Regions from separate parts of the Serratia surfactantfaciens genome, predicted to be linked through region 1. Evidence: predicted binding sites of a transcription regulator. Region 1 holds the regulator's gene; the other holds the start of a gene.
What was found. The regulator CRP, encoded in region 1, controls carbon source genes, mostly activating them, when cyclic AMP is high. The targets are predictions, from matches to a motif close to ATGTGANNNNNNTCACAT.
Positions count from the first base shown of each region.

Region 2: a site for CRP is predicted at 4,841-4,858, ahead of ATE40_RS21035 (PTS mannitol transporter subunit IICBA). Genes of this name have one in related genera too.

Region 1 is NZ_CP016948.1:4,097,132-4,105,090, forward strand. Features, by position in the region: gene tauA (taurine ABC transporter substrate-binding protein) at 1-76, opposite strand, end outside; gene ATE40_RS19235 (PhzF family phenazine biosynthesis protein) at 191-973, opposite strand; gene ATE40_RS19240 (LysE family translocator) at 984-1,586, opposite strand; gene ATE40_RS19245 (hydrolase) at 1,706-2,686, shown strand; gene ATE40_RS19250 (YheU family protein) at 2,683-2,916, shown strand; gene ATE40_RS19255 (phosphoribulokinase) at 3,068-3,937, shown strand; gene ATE40_RS19260 (OsmC family protein) at 3,976-4,383, opposite strand; gene crp (cAMP-activated global transcriptional regulator CRP) at 4,766-5,398, shown strand; gene ATE40_RS19270 (YccS/YhfK family putative transporter) at 5,448-7,526, shown strand; gene argD (bifunctional acetylornithine/succinyldiaminopimelate transaminase) at 7,567-7,959, opposite strand, start outside.
Region 2 is NZ_CP016948.1:4,494,142-4,502,100, reverse strand. Features, by position in the region: gene ATE40_RS21055 (aminotransferase-like domain-containing protein) at 1-81, opposite strand, end outside; gene ATE40_RS21050 (LysE family translocator) at 224-832, shown strand; gene ATE40_RS21045 (MltR family transcriptional regulator) at 829-1,380, opposite strand; gene ATE40_RS21040 (mannitol-1-phosphate 5-dehydrogenase) at 1,475-2,620, opposite strand; gene ATE40_RS21035 (PTS mannitol transporter subunit IICBA) at 2,679-4,592, opposite strand; gene ATE40_RS21030 (DUF3053 domain-containing protein) at 5,137-5,856, opposite strand; gene ATE40_RS21025 (Fic family protein) at 6,008-7,069, shown strand; gene glyS (glycine--tRNA ligase subunit beta) at 7,110-7,959, opposite strand, start outside.

The sequences.
Region 1 (7,959 bases):
CCGCGTAGGCGCTGGCCGCGCTGAGCGACAACGCCAACAGCGCCGCGTTGCGTAAGGAAAAGAGTTTGCCCGCCATGTTCCGCTCCGTTGATAAAAATCTGTTCAGTTGCTGACAGTTTTATCTGAGCGATGACGGGCGATAAAAGAATAAAAAAGTCTTCTTTATTACCTTAAGTAATATTAGGGTAAATTACAGCGCGATCGTCCCGCGCAAGAACACGTGAGCATAGCCCCCAAGCAGCGTGCGGTCCCCTTGCAGTTCACAGAACAGCTCACCGCCGCGCGCCGAGATCTGCCGGGCATGCAAGCGATGGCGGCCGAGACGCGCCGTCCAGTAAGGCATCAGCGTGCAGTGTGCGGAGCCGGTGACCGGATCCTCGCCGCCGTCGAGGGTGAAATAGCGCGACACAAAGTCCACCGCGTCACCCGGCGCGGTGACGATCACCGCCCGCCCGGCCAGTGCGATCAGCGCGGGAATGTCCGGCCGCAGCGCGCGCACCTGCGCCTCGTTTTCCACCACCACCAGCAGCGCTTTCGCCTGCCACACTTCTTGCGGTTGCACGCCCAACAGCGCCGAAAGGCCCGCCGGCTCGGCGACTTTCTGCGGCGGCCGGGCGGGGAAATCAAGCACCAGCCGCTCCCGGTCCTGCGCATCGCGCTTGACGAACAGCTCGCCGCCGGCCGAACGGAAACGAATATCCTGCAGCGCCGGGTTAACCGCGCTGAACATCACATGCGCCGCCGCCAGCGTGCCGTGGCCGCAAAGATCGACCTCGCGTTCCGGGGTAAACCAGCGAATGGCGGTCATGTCGCCATCATCCCAGACAAAGCTGGTTTCCGGCAGACCGATCTCGTTGGCGATCGCCTGCAGCCGCTCCGTCGGCAGCGGTTGCGTCAGCAGACAGACCCCGGCCGGGTTGCCGCGCAGCCCTTCGCCGGTAAAGGCGACCACGTGATAATAGTTTTCCGCCATCGTTCGCTCCTTAATGCCAGATCAGTAACACACAGGCTGCAGTCAACAACCCCATGGAAACGTTGAAGATAACCCAGGCTTTTTTGCTGTGCAGCAGGCGGCCGATCACGGTGCCGAACGCCAGCCAGATAATGCCGGCGACGATGTTCACCGCCAAAATGCCCAGCGCAATCGCCGCAATGGAACCGTTATACCTGTCGCCCGCCAGGCTGAAACTCGCCACTGCGCCCAACGCCATCAGCCAGGCTTTCGGGTTGAGGAACTGCAGCAGCCAGCCCTGATAAAGCCGCACCGGCTGCGGCGGCGCCACCTCGGTTTCCAGCTTTTCATAGGCGGCGGTGGCCACTTTCCACGCCAGCCACAGCAGGTACAGGCTGCCGAGGATTTTCAGGATCAGGTGCAGCGACGGATAGACCAGGATCAGGCTGCCGACGCCGAAGGCCACCAACAGCAAAATGCTTTGCATGCCGAGCATGATGCCGATCATCAGCCCCAGCGATCGCATAAAGCCAAAGTTCGCGCCGGAGGTGGTCAGCAGCAGGTTATTGGGGCCGGGCGTGATGGCGGCCACCCACAGGAAGCCCAGCATCGACAGGAATAAACTCGGTTCCATGGCACGGGTGCTCCTCACCCAAGGCGCTTTTTTGCAGTATCATTGTTAGTTATTGGTATTGAAGCTAACAGTGCGTCTGGGATCTCACAATAGTCGCCAACAACATTTTTACTCAACCTATGCATGACGTCTTTCGCCCCCTGACCGGGGCCAGTAACCCGCACCTGCAAACGCTGTTGCCGCGGCTGGTGCGCCGCCGCGTGTTATTGAAACCGCATTGGCAACGGCTGGAATTGCCCGACGGCGATTTCGTCGATCTCGCCTGGAGCGAGGATCCGGCGCAGGCGCGCGACAAACCGCGCGCGGTGCTGTTTCATGGCCTGGAAGGCAGCTTCTACAGCCCCTACGCGCACGGCCTGCTCAACGCCTGGCGCGAGCGCGGCTGGCTCGGCGTGGTGATGCACTTTCGCGGCTGCAGCGGCGTGCCCAACCGCAAGCAGCGCATCTACCACTCCGGTGAAACCGAAGACGCGCGCTTCTTCCTGCGCTGGCTGCGCGACAGCTACGGCGAGGTGCCGACCGCGGCAGTAGGCGTTTCGCTCGGCGGCAACATGCTGGCCTGCTATCTGGCGCAGCAAGGCGCCGACAGCCTGCTGCAGGCGGCGGTGGTGGTCTCGGCGCCGCTGATGCTGGAGCCCTGCGCCTATCGCATGGAGCAAGGCTTCTCTCGCGTTTATCAGCGCTACCTGCTGGGACAGTTGAAACAAAACGCCACCCGTAAGTTGTTGCACTACCCGGACACCCTGCCGCTCAAGCTGTCACAGCTTAACGGCCTGCGGCGCATCCGCGAATTCGACGACGCCATCACCTCGCGCATTCACGGCTTCAGCGACGCTATCGACTATTATCGCCGCTGCAGCGCTCTGCCGCTGTTGCCGGCTGTCCAGACGCCGCTGCTGATCATCCATGCGAAGGACGATCCCTTCATGACCCATGAGGTGATCCCCGACGTCGCCGGCCTGCCGCGCAATATCGAATACCAGTTGACCGAGTACGGCGGCCACGTCGGCTTCGTCGGCGGCACGCTGAAAAAACCGCACATGTGGCTGGAGCATCGCATTCCGGCCTGGCTTTCCCCTTATCTGGACATCCCGACGTGATCATTCCCTGGCAAGAGCTGACAACCGATACCCTGAATAGCCTGATCGAATCCTTTGTACTGCGCGAAGGCACCGATTATGGCGAGCACGAGCGCTCGCTGGAGCAGAAGGTGGAGGACGTGCGCCGCCAGCTGAAAAACGGCGACGTGGTGCTGGTGTGGTCGGAACTGCACGAGAGCGTCAACATCATGCCGCGCGGCCAGTTCCGCGCCGGGCAGGAAGAAATTTAGTGGCGTTCGGTTCTATGACTGACGGAAAAAATCAGGTAACAATGGGGCATTGCAAACCAGCGCGCACCATTTTTTCCTGACATAGAGAGCGTCAACAAGAGCCACAATAATCCCCTGACGCCGGCGCATTCAACACGGAGTGACAACCACCATGTCTGCCAAACATCCCGTTATCGCGGTGACCGGTTCCAGCGGCGCCGGCACCACCACCACCAGCGTGGCGTTCCGCAAAATCTTCCAGCAGCTCAACATTCGCGCCGCCGAGCTGGAGGGCGACAGTTTCCACCGCTACACCCGGCCGGAGATGGACGCGGCGATCCGCAAGGCGCGCGATCTGGGCAGACACATCAGCTATTTCGGCCCCGAGGCCAACGACTTCGGCCTGCTGCAACAAAGCTTTATCGACTACGGCAAGAACGGCACCGGCCGTTCGCGCAAGTATCTGCATACCTACGACGAAGCGGTGCCATACAATCAGGTGCCGGGCACCTTCACCCCGTGGGAGCCACTGCCGGCGCCGACCGACGTGCTGTTCTACGAGGGGCTGCACGGCGGCGTAGTCACCGAGCACCATGACGTGGCCAAACATGTCGATCTGCTGGTCGGCGTGGTGCCGATCGTCAACCTGGAATGGATCCAGAAGCTGATCCGCGATACCGGCGAGCGCGGCCACTCCCGCGAAGCGGTAATGGATTCGGTGGTGCGTTCGATGGAAGACTACATCAACTACATCACGCCGCAGTTCTCGCGCACCCACATCAACTTCCAGCGCGTTCCGACGGTGGACACCTCCAACCCGTTCGCTGCCAAGGCCATTCCGTCACTGGATGAAAGCTTCGTGGTGATCCACTTCCGCGGGCTGGATCAGATAGACTTCCCCTATTTGCTGGCGATGCTGCAAGGATCGTTTATTTCGCACATCAATACGCTGGTGGTGCCGGGCGGCAAGATGGGGTTGGCGATGGAGCTGATCATGGCGCCGCTGGTGCAGCGGCTGCTGGAAGGCAAGAAGATCGAATAAGCGCGTTGAGCGCGGCGGCTGGCCGCGCTCCGTCTCGATTACGCCGGCTGGCGGATCTCGAAGCTGTGGGTCACCGTGGCGGCTTTGTTGAGCATCAGCGCCACCGAGCAGTATTTCTCCGCCGACAGGTTCACCGCTCGCTCTACGATCTTGTCGGTCAGATCCTGACCGGTGACGATGAAGTGCAGGTTGATATGGGTGAACAGCCGCGGGGCTTCTTCGCGGCGCTCGGAGGTCAGCTTCACCTCGCAATCGCGCACGTCATTGCGCCCTTTTTGCAGGATGGACACCACGTCGATCGCGCTGCAGCCGCCTACCGACATCAGCACCATCTCCATCGGGCTGGGCGCTTTATCGCCGGCGTTGCCGTCCATCAGTACCTGATGGCCGGAGGCCGATTCACCCAAAAACGTTAACCCTTCCACCCATTTAACTCTTGCCTGCATTCTGGTCACTCCGGTTGATTTCTTAAAATCAGAGTACGCTTTCGCATAGAAACAGGCAACGTAACCTGATGCTAATCATGCTGAAGCGAGACAACACGAGACACCCGCCTTACTCTGTGCTACAAACAGAGCCGCAATAAATCTTTCCGGGACACTGCATTTCAGGGAAACGCCCAGAGAAAGGCTCCTTTACCGGTATGTTAACAGAATGTAGCTTGCAGCGCTTACGGCAAGTTAATATGCTAGAGCGACAGCGTATTTTTATGACACGCCTCAAAACTTGCCGGTAGCCCTCGCTCATAACAGCGGCTACAGGCGGGTTTTACAGGGAACTCTGACCCCTGTGACACAAGGCAGCGATAACAACAGAGGATAACAGCGAATGGTTCTCGGCAAACCGCAAACAGACCCTACTCTCGAATGGTTCCTGTCTCATTGCCATATCCACAAATATCCATCGAAGAGTACGCTGATTCACCAAGGTGAAAAGGCCGAAACGCTTTACTACATCGTGAAAGGCTCCGTCGCGGTGCTGATCAAGGATGAAGAAGGTAAAGAGATGATCTTGTCCTACCTCAACCAGGGGGATTTCATCGGCGAGCTCGGATTGTTCGAAGAGGGCCAGGAGCGCAGCGCCTGGGTTCGCGCGAAAACCGCCTGTGAAGTGGCCGAAATTTCCTACAAGAAATTCCGCCAGCTGATCCAGGTGAACCCGGACATCCTGATGCGTCTGTCCGCCCAAATGGCGAGCCGCCTGCAGGTCACTTCCGAAAAAGTGGGCAACCTCGCCTTCCTGGACGTTACCGGCCGCATCGCGCAAACCTTGCTGAATCTGGCGAAGCAACCCGACGCCATGACTCACCCGGACGGCATGCAGATCAAAATCACCCGTCAGGAAATCGGCCAGATCGTCGGCTGCTCGCGCGAAACCGTTGGCCGTATTCTGAAAATGCTGGAAGACCAAAACCTGATTTCCGCCCACGGCAAAACCATTGTCGTCTACGGCACCCGTTAATCCCTGAAAAAACGGCGCAATCTGCGCCGTTTTTTATCTGCTCGCTGCCATGTGGCGTCGTCTGATCTACCACCCGGAAGTCAATTACGCACTGCGACAAACGCTGGTGTTGTGCCTGCCGGTGCTGTTCGGCCTGCTGATCGGCCAGCTGCAGCTCGGCCTGATGTTCTCTCTGGTGCCCGCCTGCTGCAATATCGCCGGTCTCGACACGCCGCATAAGCGCTTCTTTAAACGGCTGATCGTCGGCGGTGCGCTGTTCGCCCTCAGCAGCCTGCTGCTGCAACAGGCCCTGCTGTGGCATCTGCCGCTGCCGGCGCTGATGCTGGGTCTGGCGCTGTTGCTCGGCGTCACCGGCGAAATCAGCCCGCTGCACGCCCGGCTGTTGCCGGCGGCGCTGGTGGCCGCCATCTTCGCTCTCAGCATGGCTGGCACGGTACCAATCTGGCAGGCGCCGTTGTTGTACGTCATCGGCACCGCCTGGTACGGCTTATTCACCTGGTTCTGGTTCAAACTGTGGAAAGAGCAGCCGATGCGCGAGACGTTGAGCCAGCTTTATCTGGAACTGGCGGACTACTTCGAAGCCAAGTATTCGCTGCTGACCCAACACACCGACCCGCAAACCGCGCTGCCGCCGCTGCTGGTGCGCCAGCAAAAGGTGATGGATCTGATCAGCCTACTGTACCAACAGCTTAATTTCCTGCCGCACGCCAACAACCTCGATCAAAAGCGCCTGCAGCGCGCCTTTCAGGTGGCGATGGACCTGCAGGAGCACATCACCGTCAGCCTGCATCTGCCGGAAGAAGTGCAGAAGCTGATGGAGCAGAGCCAGGCCGAAGCGATCATTCGCCGCAACGCCCAGGTGATCGCCGGCCGGCTGCGCGTGGTGGCGCACGATATTCTCTACCATCAACATTCGAAGCGCTTTTCCATGACGCACGAGCTGGCGGCGCTGGAAAAAATGGCGGCGCAGCATCCCGACAACCCGGTCGGCCAGTTTTGCTACTACCATTTCAGCCGCATCGCCCGCCTGCTGCGCACCCAGCACCCGCTGTACCGCCGCGATTTGATGCCCAGCCAGCACCGCCTGCCGTTTTGGCCGGCGTTGGCCAGCTACCTGTCGTTCAAATCCACCGCCCTGCGCAACGCCGCGCGGCTGGGGGTAACGCTGGCGGTCGGCAGCAGCCTGGGGGCGGTATTCAACCTGCCGAAGCCTTACTGGATCCTGCTCACTATCATGCTGGTGAGTCAAAACGGCTATAACGCCACCCGGGTGCGCATTCAGCACCGTGCGCTGGGCACGATCGCCGGACTGTTGCTGGCGGCGGGTCTGCTGCAGCTGCAGTTGCCGGAAGGGGAAACGCTGAGCATCATGCTGGTGATCACGCTGCTGGCCTACCTGGTTTCGCGCAAGAATTACGGGCTATCGGTGATCGGCTTTACGGTCACGGCGGTTTACACCCTGCAGCTGCTGGCGCTGAACGGCTCGCATTTTCTGGTGCCGCGCCTGATCGATACGCTGATCGGCTGCGTGCTGGCGTTCGGCGGCACCATTTGGCTGTGGCCGCAGTGGCAAAGCGGGCTGCTGCGCAAAAATGCCCATCAGGCGCTGGAGAACGATCAGGCCGCGCTGCGGCTGATGCTGAAGCAACCCGAGCCGGACGCCGCCTCGCTGGCCTACGCCCGCATGCAGGTCAACCAGGCGCACAATGCGCTGTTCACAGCGCTCAATCAGGCGATGCAGGAACCGGGATTCGCCTCGAACTATCTGGCTGACATGCGGCTGTGGGTCACTCACAGCCAGTTCATCGTCGAGCACCTGAACGCCATGACCATTCTGGCGCGCGAGCACTACATGCTGACGCCGAAGCTGGCGGAAGAGTATCTGCAAACCTGTGAAATCGCGCTGCAAAGCTGCCAGCAGCGGCTGGAATACGATGGCCCGAGCAGCGACAACAGCGGCATCATGCAGCCGCCGGACTTGCATCCGGACATGCCCGTCACCGAGATGGAGCGCCATCTGCGGCGCATCCTGTCGCACCTGAGCGTGATGCATACCATTTCGTCGCTGGCCTGGCGCCAGCGCCCGCACCACGGCATCTGGCTCAAACGCAAACTGCGCGATCAATAAGGGCGCGGCATGCCGCGCCCCGTTATTCGCCGCACGGGCTTCAGGCGTTGATCACGTCCTGCACCGCCAGCTCGAACAGCGCCATGCCGGCTTCGATATCCTGCAGCTCCACCACCAGCGACGGCGCGAAACGAATCACGTTCGGCCCGGCGTTGAGGATCATCAGCCCACGCACAGCGGCGGCGGTGAGGAAGTCACGCGCTCTGCCGTGATAATGCGGCGTCAGTTCGGCGCCAATCAGCAACCCCATACCGCGAATGGCGGTGAAAATACCGTATTTATCGCCGATATTCTGTAAAGCCTGCACATACAGCGCATGGCGCTGCTCAATGCCGCTCAACACCTCCGGCGTATTGATCACATCCAGCGCCGCCTCCGCCACCGCGCAGGCCAGCGGGTTGCCGCCGTAGGTAGTGCCGTGAGTGCCCACCTG
Region 2 (7,959 bases), 400 kb from region 1:
CGTGCCGCGGCGAATGGCCTCAGCCAGCGTATCCGCCAGCTGCAGGTAACGGGTATCCGGGGTCTCATCGAGCAGGGTCACAGTTTCTCTCCAGGCAATGGGTACAGTTTACATTTCGTACAACTGTAACCATGACAATATACGATTTGTGATTCTGTCACCATCCCATCGCAGCGATTATGCTGATCCTCTCGTTATCACCGTCATTTTCAAGGAACCTGCCATGCTGGACTCCGCCTTTGTCAGCTACGTCACCGTCATGTCGATCACCCCCGGCCCCAACAACCTGCTGCTGGCCTCGTCGGGCGTCAACTTCGGCCTGCGCCGCACCCTGCCGATGCTGTTCGGCATCTGCGTCGGCTGCGCGGTGCAGCTGGCGATCATTATCCCGCTGCTGGCGCTGGCGTTGAGCTGGGCCGGCGTCATCCGCTTCCCGCTGGCGGTGATCGGCTGCGCCTACCTGCTGTGGCTGTCGTGGAAACTATTCCAGGCCGCCTCGCCGGACGCCAAAGAGCAGGCGCAGCCGATGAGCCTGCTCAACGGCGCGCTGTTTCAGGCGGTCAATCCCAAGGCCTGGCTGATGGTGATCAACGTGGCGATCCTGTTCACCCCGCGCGAAGGCGCCACCTTTGTCCATACGCTGTCGGTCATCGCCGGTTTCGCGCTGCTGAACTTGCCTTGCGTGCTGCTGTGGGCGGTGCTGGGCGATCGGTTGCGCAACGCGCTGCGGGTCACCTGGAAACTGCGGGTGTTCAACGGCGCGATGTCAGGCCTGATGGCCGCCACCGCGCTGTGGTTGCTGTTCGACGAGTGGCGCGCGGCCTTTGCTTAGCCGCGGCCGAGAGGAGAAAGCCGGGAGGGTTGTTTGGCGCCGATACCGGCGATCAGATCGGTAATGGACAGCACCATGGTGGAGCGCACCATCTGCTGATAGCGCTGGCGCTGCATGGCGATCAGCGCTTCATCCGCCTCACCCGGCTGCAGGAAGGTCGGCACCGGCGGCAGCGCAGCCACGCAGTGCAGCTCGCCGAACGGTCCGAGGATTTCGTCGTCAACGAAGCGGTATTCCGAACCGTCATGGTTCAGCTCTTCCCGCATCGCCATCAGCAGCTCGGCGTCTTCATATTCGTGGCGGGAAATCACCCCCAGCCCGTACATCAGCTTCAGGCGCACCGACAGCTCCCCCAACGGGCCGCTGCCGGACAATAGCGGTTCGACGGCATATTTCACCGCGTAGTCGTCCTTGCGAAATACCTGCACCACCAGCACGTTGAGCGCTTCCGCCAGCAGCTCTACCGCCGCGATCAGGAAGCTGCGCACCGTTTTGCCCGCGTTCAGCTTTTCCAGAACCTGGTTTTCAAATGCCTGTGCTTCTTCCATCGTCGCTTTTCGAAAGGCGTGGGGAGGGCCGTCGATGCCGAACTCGGGTTGCAGGAGCGCAGCAAGCTGCGCTCGGGTGTTCATCATCACGGATCTACTTGTGCATGGCGTTATACACAGCAACGGCCTGTTCTACAACCTCGCTTTCCGCCGGCAAGCCGGAAATTTGCGCCAGCGCGGCTTTCGGCCCCAGGGTGCTCAGCAGTTCCGCCAATTCCAGCGCCTGCGGATCCTGTTCGCTGCGGTAACTCATGGCGGCGGCGATGCCCTGGATCAGGTTGGCGTGCGGCAGGCCATATTCCAGCGTGCCCAGCAACGGCTTGATCAGGCGATCGCCAGCGCTCAGTTTGCGCAGCGGCTGGCGCCCTACGCGCTCGACGTCGTCATGCAGATACGGGTTTTCAAAGCGGCCGAGGATTTTATTGATGTAGGCGGCGTGCTTATCGGCGTCAAAGCCATAGCGCTTGATCAGCACCGCGCCGCTCTCTTCCATCGCCCCTTTCACCACGCGGCGGATCGCCGGGTCAAGAATGGCGTCGCGAATGGTTTGCAACCCAGCCAGCTGGCCGAGATAGGCGGTGATGGCGTGACCGGTGTTGAGGGTGAACAGCTTGCGCTCGACGAAAGCCATCAGGTTATCGGTCAGCTCCATGCCGGCGATCGCCGGAGGCTGGCCTTTAAACTGCGTCTGGTCGACGATCCATTCGCTAAAGGTTTCCACTGTGACTTCCAGCGGATCGCTGCTGTCCGCCGGCGGCACGATGCGGTCGACCGCCGAATCGACGAAGCCGACGTGCTGCTCAACCCATGCTTGCTCGTCCTGCGGCAGCGCGGCAAACACGTGCTGCTTCAGCTGGCTGGTGCCGCGCACCATGTTCTCACAGGCGATGATGTTCAGCGGCTGCGCATTGCCCTGCTGATGGCGCAACACCAACCCTTTGGCGATCGTGCCGGCGATTTTGGCGAGAATTTGCGGGCCCACGGCGGTGGTCACCAGATCCGCCTCGGCGATCAGCGCTACCGCGGCTTCGCTGCCGCTGTTGACGGCGCTGACGTTGTTGACGCTCTCTACGCGCTCTTGTTCGCCCACCACGTGCACCTGGTAGCTTTTACGGCTGTTCAGCAGATCCAGCACCGTTTGATTGACGTCGGCGAAGGTCAGCTCAACGCCCGCGTCCGCCAGCAGCTTGCCGATAAAACCGCGGCCGATGTTCCCTGCGCCAAAATGTAATGCTTTCATAACTCTACCTTCTTAATGTCGAAGGGTGCAGCAAGCTGCACCCTTTAAAATGATTCTGTTATCCGGCTTTTTTGCCGCCGAGCAGGTCCAGCACTTCCTGGACGCTGGTGGTATTAGCCAGCCGCTCGATCACGCTCTCGTCATCCAGCGCGTTGGTCAGGCTGGTGATCACCTGGATATGCTCGTTGTTGCGCGCGGCAATGCCGATCACCAGGCGCGCCACTTCGTCCTCTTCATCGCCGAAGCGCACGCCCTGCGGGTATTGGCAGAACACCACGCCGGTACGCAGCACCCGGTCTTTAGCCTCGATGGTGCCGTGCGGCACGGCGATCGACTCGCCCAGGTAGGTGGACGTGAGCTTTTCGCGCTCCAGCATCGCCGGCACGTATTCCGGCTCAACGTAGCCGCCCTTCACCAGCTGCTCGCCGGCGAAACGGATCGCCTGCTCTTTGTCGCTGGCCTGCAGGTTGAGGAACACGTTGCTCTCGCTTAGCTTGAACAGCCCCTGTTCGCCGGCCTCTGCAGCCGCGTGCGCGCCGCTCTGCGGGGCCGCTGCGGCAGCGGTATTCACCGCCAGCAAACGCTCGACCAGATCGCCATACAGCTTGCTGTCGAGGAAGTTGGTCAGTGAAATGTGCTGGGCCTGCGGCGCATGGCGCATCGCGCGTTCTGTCAGATCGCGGTGGGTGATCACCAGGTCCACATCGTCCGGCAGACTGTTGATGGCGCTGTTGGTCACCGAGATGTTCTTCAGCCCGGCGTCGGCCACTTTCTTGCGCAGCACCCCGGCGCCCATGGCGCTGGAGCCCATGCCCGCATCGCAGGCGACGATGATTTTGCGCACGGTGCTCAGATCGCCATCGACCGCCGCCGGCGCTGCCGCGCCGCCCTTGGACTGCGATTTCATCTCTTGCACGCGACGGGTCGCGGCTTCCAGATCGTCATCCTCTTTCACCTTGGAGGTTTTCAGCAGGAAAGCGGACACCACGAAGGAGACGGCAAAGGCTGCGAACACCGCTGCAATGTTGGCGAAATAGGCGCCTTTCGGGGTCATCGCCAGCACCGCCAGAATCGACCCAGGGGAAGCCGGAGACACCAGGCCACCGTTCAGCATCGTCAGGGTAAAGACGCCGGTCATGCCGCCCAGGATCACCGCCAGCAGCAGACGTGGGTTCATCAGCACGTACGGGAAGTAGATTTCGTGGATGCCGCCCAGGAAGTGAATGATCGCTGCACCGCCGGCGGATTGCTTGGCGCTGCCGCGGCCGAAGAACATGTAGGCCATCAGCACGCCCATGCCCGGGCCTGGGTTGGCTTCAATCAGGAAGAACACCGACTTGCCGGCTTCCGTGGCCTGCTGAATGCCCAGCGGCGAGAAGATGCCGTGGTTGATGGCGTTGTTCAGGAACAGGATTTTCGCCGGTTCAACGAAGATGGACGCCAACGGCAGCAGGTTGTTCGTCACCATCACGTGCACACCCGCCGCCAGCAGTTTGGAGAGCACCTCCACCAGCGGCCCGATGCCCAGGAAGGCCAGGATCGCCAGCAACATGCCGATGATGCCGGCGGAGAAGTTGTTCACCAGCATTTCAAAGCCGCTTTTGATCTTGCCGTCCACCCAGCGGTCGAAGTGCTTGATAGCCCAGCCGCCCAGCGGGCCGGCGATCATCGCGCCGAGGAACATCGGCATGTCGGCGCCGACGATGACGCCCATGGTGGTGATGGCGCCGACTACGCCGCCGCGATCGCCGCCTACCAGTCGCCCGCCGGTGTAGCCGATCAGCAACGGCAGCAGGTAGGTGATCATCGGGCCGACCAGCTTGGCTAAGGTTTCATTCGGCAGCCAGCCGGTTGGAATGAACAGTGCGGTGATAATCCCCCAGGCGATAAAGGCGCCGATGTTGGGCATCACCATGTTGCTCAGGAAGCGGCCAAAGTTTTGCACTTTAACCTTGATGTCTGGTGAAAACATAAAACACACCCCTATTGTTACGCGCTGACAATAGAGCGCGTGATTATTGTTGTGACGATCCAGCCGTGTTGCCGCTGTATGCGAAACGGACTCTATCACGCTGTTTTTGTCACGCGAACTTCACGAATTTTTTGTGATACAAATCACATATAACACCCCAACAAACCACCACTTATAGTGATGCCGATCACAATTATGGCGTGTAAGAAAAGCACAGTGAGAAAGAAATCGCCTTAAAACCCGCAATAAAGTGATGCGCATCACATTTTTAACTTGGTGTTTTGTTTTTAAATTGTGACAAACATCACAATTTATTTTTGACCGCCGCGCCCGATAACAACGCGCTGTTTGATCTTCCCTGTGAGCACTCATCCCGCCGGGAACTAGCGAAGTGATGAGTGAAAGAAAACTACATTGCCTAATGAATGGATTAATTGAAGTGTAGTACAGAAGCCTGCGCAATAAGCCAGCAAGTTATTGGAAACGCTGAGGGGGGAAATAAAACAGGCCGGCAATGCCGGCCTGTCTCTCGTGCGCGGGGGCGTTATTGCGTCACGCTTTGAATGGTTTTCTGCGCGTTCACCAGGTTCTGCTGTTTAGCCACCAGATTCGACATCATGGTGTTGTATTGCGCCACCTGTTGCGCGGTGCGGAACTGCACGCCGTTGTTGTTAAAGCTGACCTGATTGCCCTGGCTCTGCAGGAAATCGCCAACCTGCACCAGATCCTGCACGAAGCTGGCGGTGGTCGGGATCGCCGGCATCAGGGCGTTGGCCGGCGCGGTGACGATCTTGTCATAGGCCTGGTTGTACACCGCCTTCAGATCGTCGGGCTGCTTCAGCGCCGCACGGGCGGTATCCGCCTGCGATTTGGCGGACTGGATCTGCTGGCCCAGCAGGTTCAATGCTCCGACCGATTGCTGCAGCGCGTCGCGTTTGTTCAGGTAGTCCTGCGCGGTGCGGATCTGGTTAATCTGGTCCAGCGCCGGCGTCAGGCTGGCGCCGACCGATTTGGACAACTGCTGGGAAAAACCGACCAAAATCGCGTAATCGCCGGCATAGTTGCCGAACTTCTGTTTCTGGTCTTCGCTCAGCGTGGGGATGTTCGCCCCGCTGCGCATCACGGTATTCTGTAAGTAATCAATGAATGCTTTGCGCTGTTCCGGCTCTTTATCGCCGCAGGCGGTCAATTGCATGACCACCAACAATGCCAATACCGGTGCCAACCAACGCGCGAAAACTCTGCTCTGGATCCCTACCGCCATGTGACATAACTCCTGTTATAAACCTGCTTTTTCATTGGACTCCGCCCCTTTTTCTGCACTCCGTGCGCCTATAAGAATAGATCAACTGGCGGCGTTCCGATACGCGATTCCGCTTGCGGTGAACATTGTCTGGTTAAAAACGGCGTACTGCGTGTACCACGTACGCATGGTACACTTTTCCAACGTTTATCGCCGGGCCAACTTGCTCATGTCCTCTTATCAACCGCCGTTGACCATCACCCCCTCCATTCTGCATCTGGCGACAGACGTAGGGGCAGCGTTGGCCCATTTGACAATGCAAGCGGAACAAGAGCATGCGTTGCAGCTAAGGCGCATCAATCGGATCCGCACCATTCAAGGTTCGTTGGCGATCGAAGGCAATACCCTGAGCGAAGAGCAGATCACCGCTATCATCGCAGGTAAACGCGTCATCGCCCCTCCGCGAGACGTTCAGGAAGCGATGAATGCCATCCATTGCTATACCAACCTGAATCATTGGCATCCCGAAAATGAACGCCATCTGCTTGCCGCACATGGGATGCTGATGAACAGCTTGCTACCTGATGCCGGCCGCTATCGTCAGAGCGGCGTCGGCGTGATGAACGGCAACGTCGTGATCCATATGGCTCCCCCGGCGGAACGCGTACCGTTGCTGATCCGCCAACTGCTCATCTGGCTGCAACAAACCGATCTGCCACCGCTGATCGGCAGCTGCGTATTTCACTATGAATTCGAATTCATCCACCCGTTTGCCGATGGAAACGGCCGCATGGGACGGTTGTGGCAAACGCTGATTTTGTCACGCTGGGATCCGTTGTTCGCCAACGTGCCGGTTGAGAGCCTGGTGCATGATAACCAGTCCGGATATTACCAAGCGCTGAATGCCAGCAACCAAAAAACCGATTGTTCACCCTTCGTTGAATTCATGCTGGAAATGATTCTAAAAGCGCTTGAGCTGAGTATTACCCCCCAAGTCACCCCCCAAGTCACCCCCCAAGTCGCTGACTTGCTGGCGACGCTGCAAGGTGAGATGTCGCGAGAAGCACTCCAGAATGTTCTACAGTTGCAGGATCGAAAATCTTTCCGCGAACGCTATCTCCAACCGGCCTTGAATGCCGGTTGGATTGAAATGACGCTACCGGATAAGCCCAAGAGCCGTTTACAACGCTATCGCTTGACCGCAGCCGGTATCAAACAGTTACGCCAGCCATAAAAAAGGCGCCCGCAGGCGCCTTTTCACAGCACAGAGCCGTTTACTGCAGTACGGAGATATCCGCCACCTGCAGGAACAGTTCTCGCAGTTTGCTCAGCAGCGTCAGACGATTCACGCGCACTTCCGCATCGTCCGCCATTACCATCACGTTGTCGAAGAACGCATCCACCGGCTCACGCAGCGCAGCCAGTTCCACCAGCGCTTCCTGGTAGTTGCCCGCCGCGAAGTACGGCTGCAGCTTGTCGCGCAGCACCACCAGGTGGGTCGCCAACTGGATCTCCGCCGCGTCCTTCAGCACCGAGGCGCGCACGCTGTCGTTCAGCGTTTCGGTAGATTTGGCCAGGATGTTGGAGACGCGTTTGTTGGCCGCAGCCAACGCCGCCGCTTCGTCCAGCGTGCGGAAGTGGGATACCGCCTTGACGCGTGCGTCGAAGTCGGCCGGCTTGGTCGGACGGCGCGCCAGCACCGCCTGAATGGTATCGACCGCGTGGCCTTCTTCCTGATACCAGGCGCGGAAGCGGCCCAGCATGAATTCCACCACCTCATCGACCACTTTGGCGTTGGTCAGCTTGCTGCCGTACAGGCGCACGGCCTCTTCGGTCAGAGTCTGCAGATCCAGCGGCAGGTTTTTCTCGACGATGATGCGCAGCACGCCCAGCGCGGCGCGGCGCAGCGCGAACGGGTCTTTATCGCCTTTCGGATGCTGCCCGATGCCGAAGATGCCGGCCAGGGTGTCCATCTTGTCGGCGATCGCCAGTGAACAAGCCACCAGCGACTGCGGCAGCGCATCACCGGCGTAGCGCGGCTGATACTGCTCGTTCAGCGCAACGGCGACGTCTTCCGCCTCACCGTCGTGGCGCGCGTAGTGCATGCCCATCACGCCCTGGGTG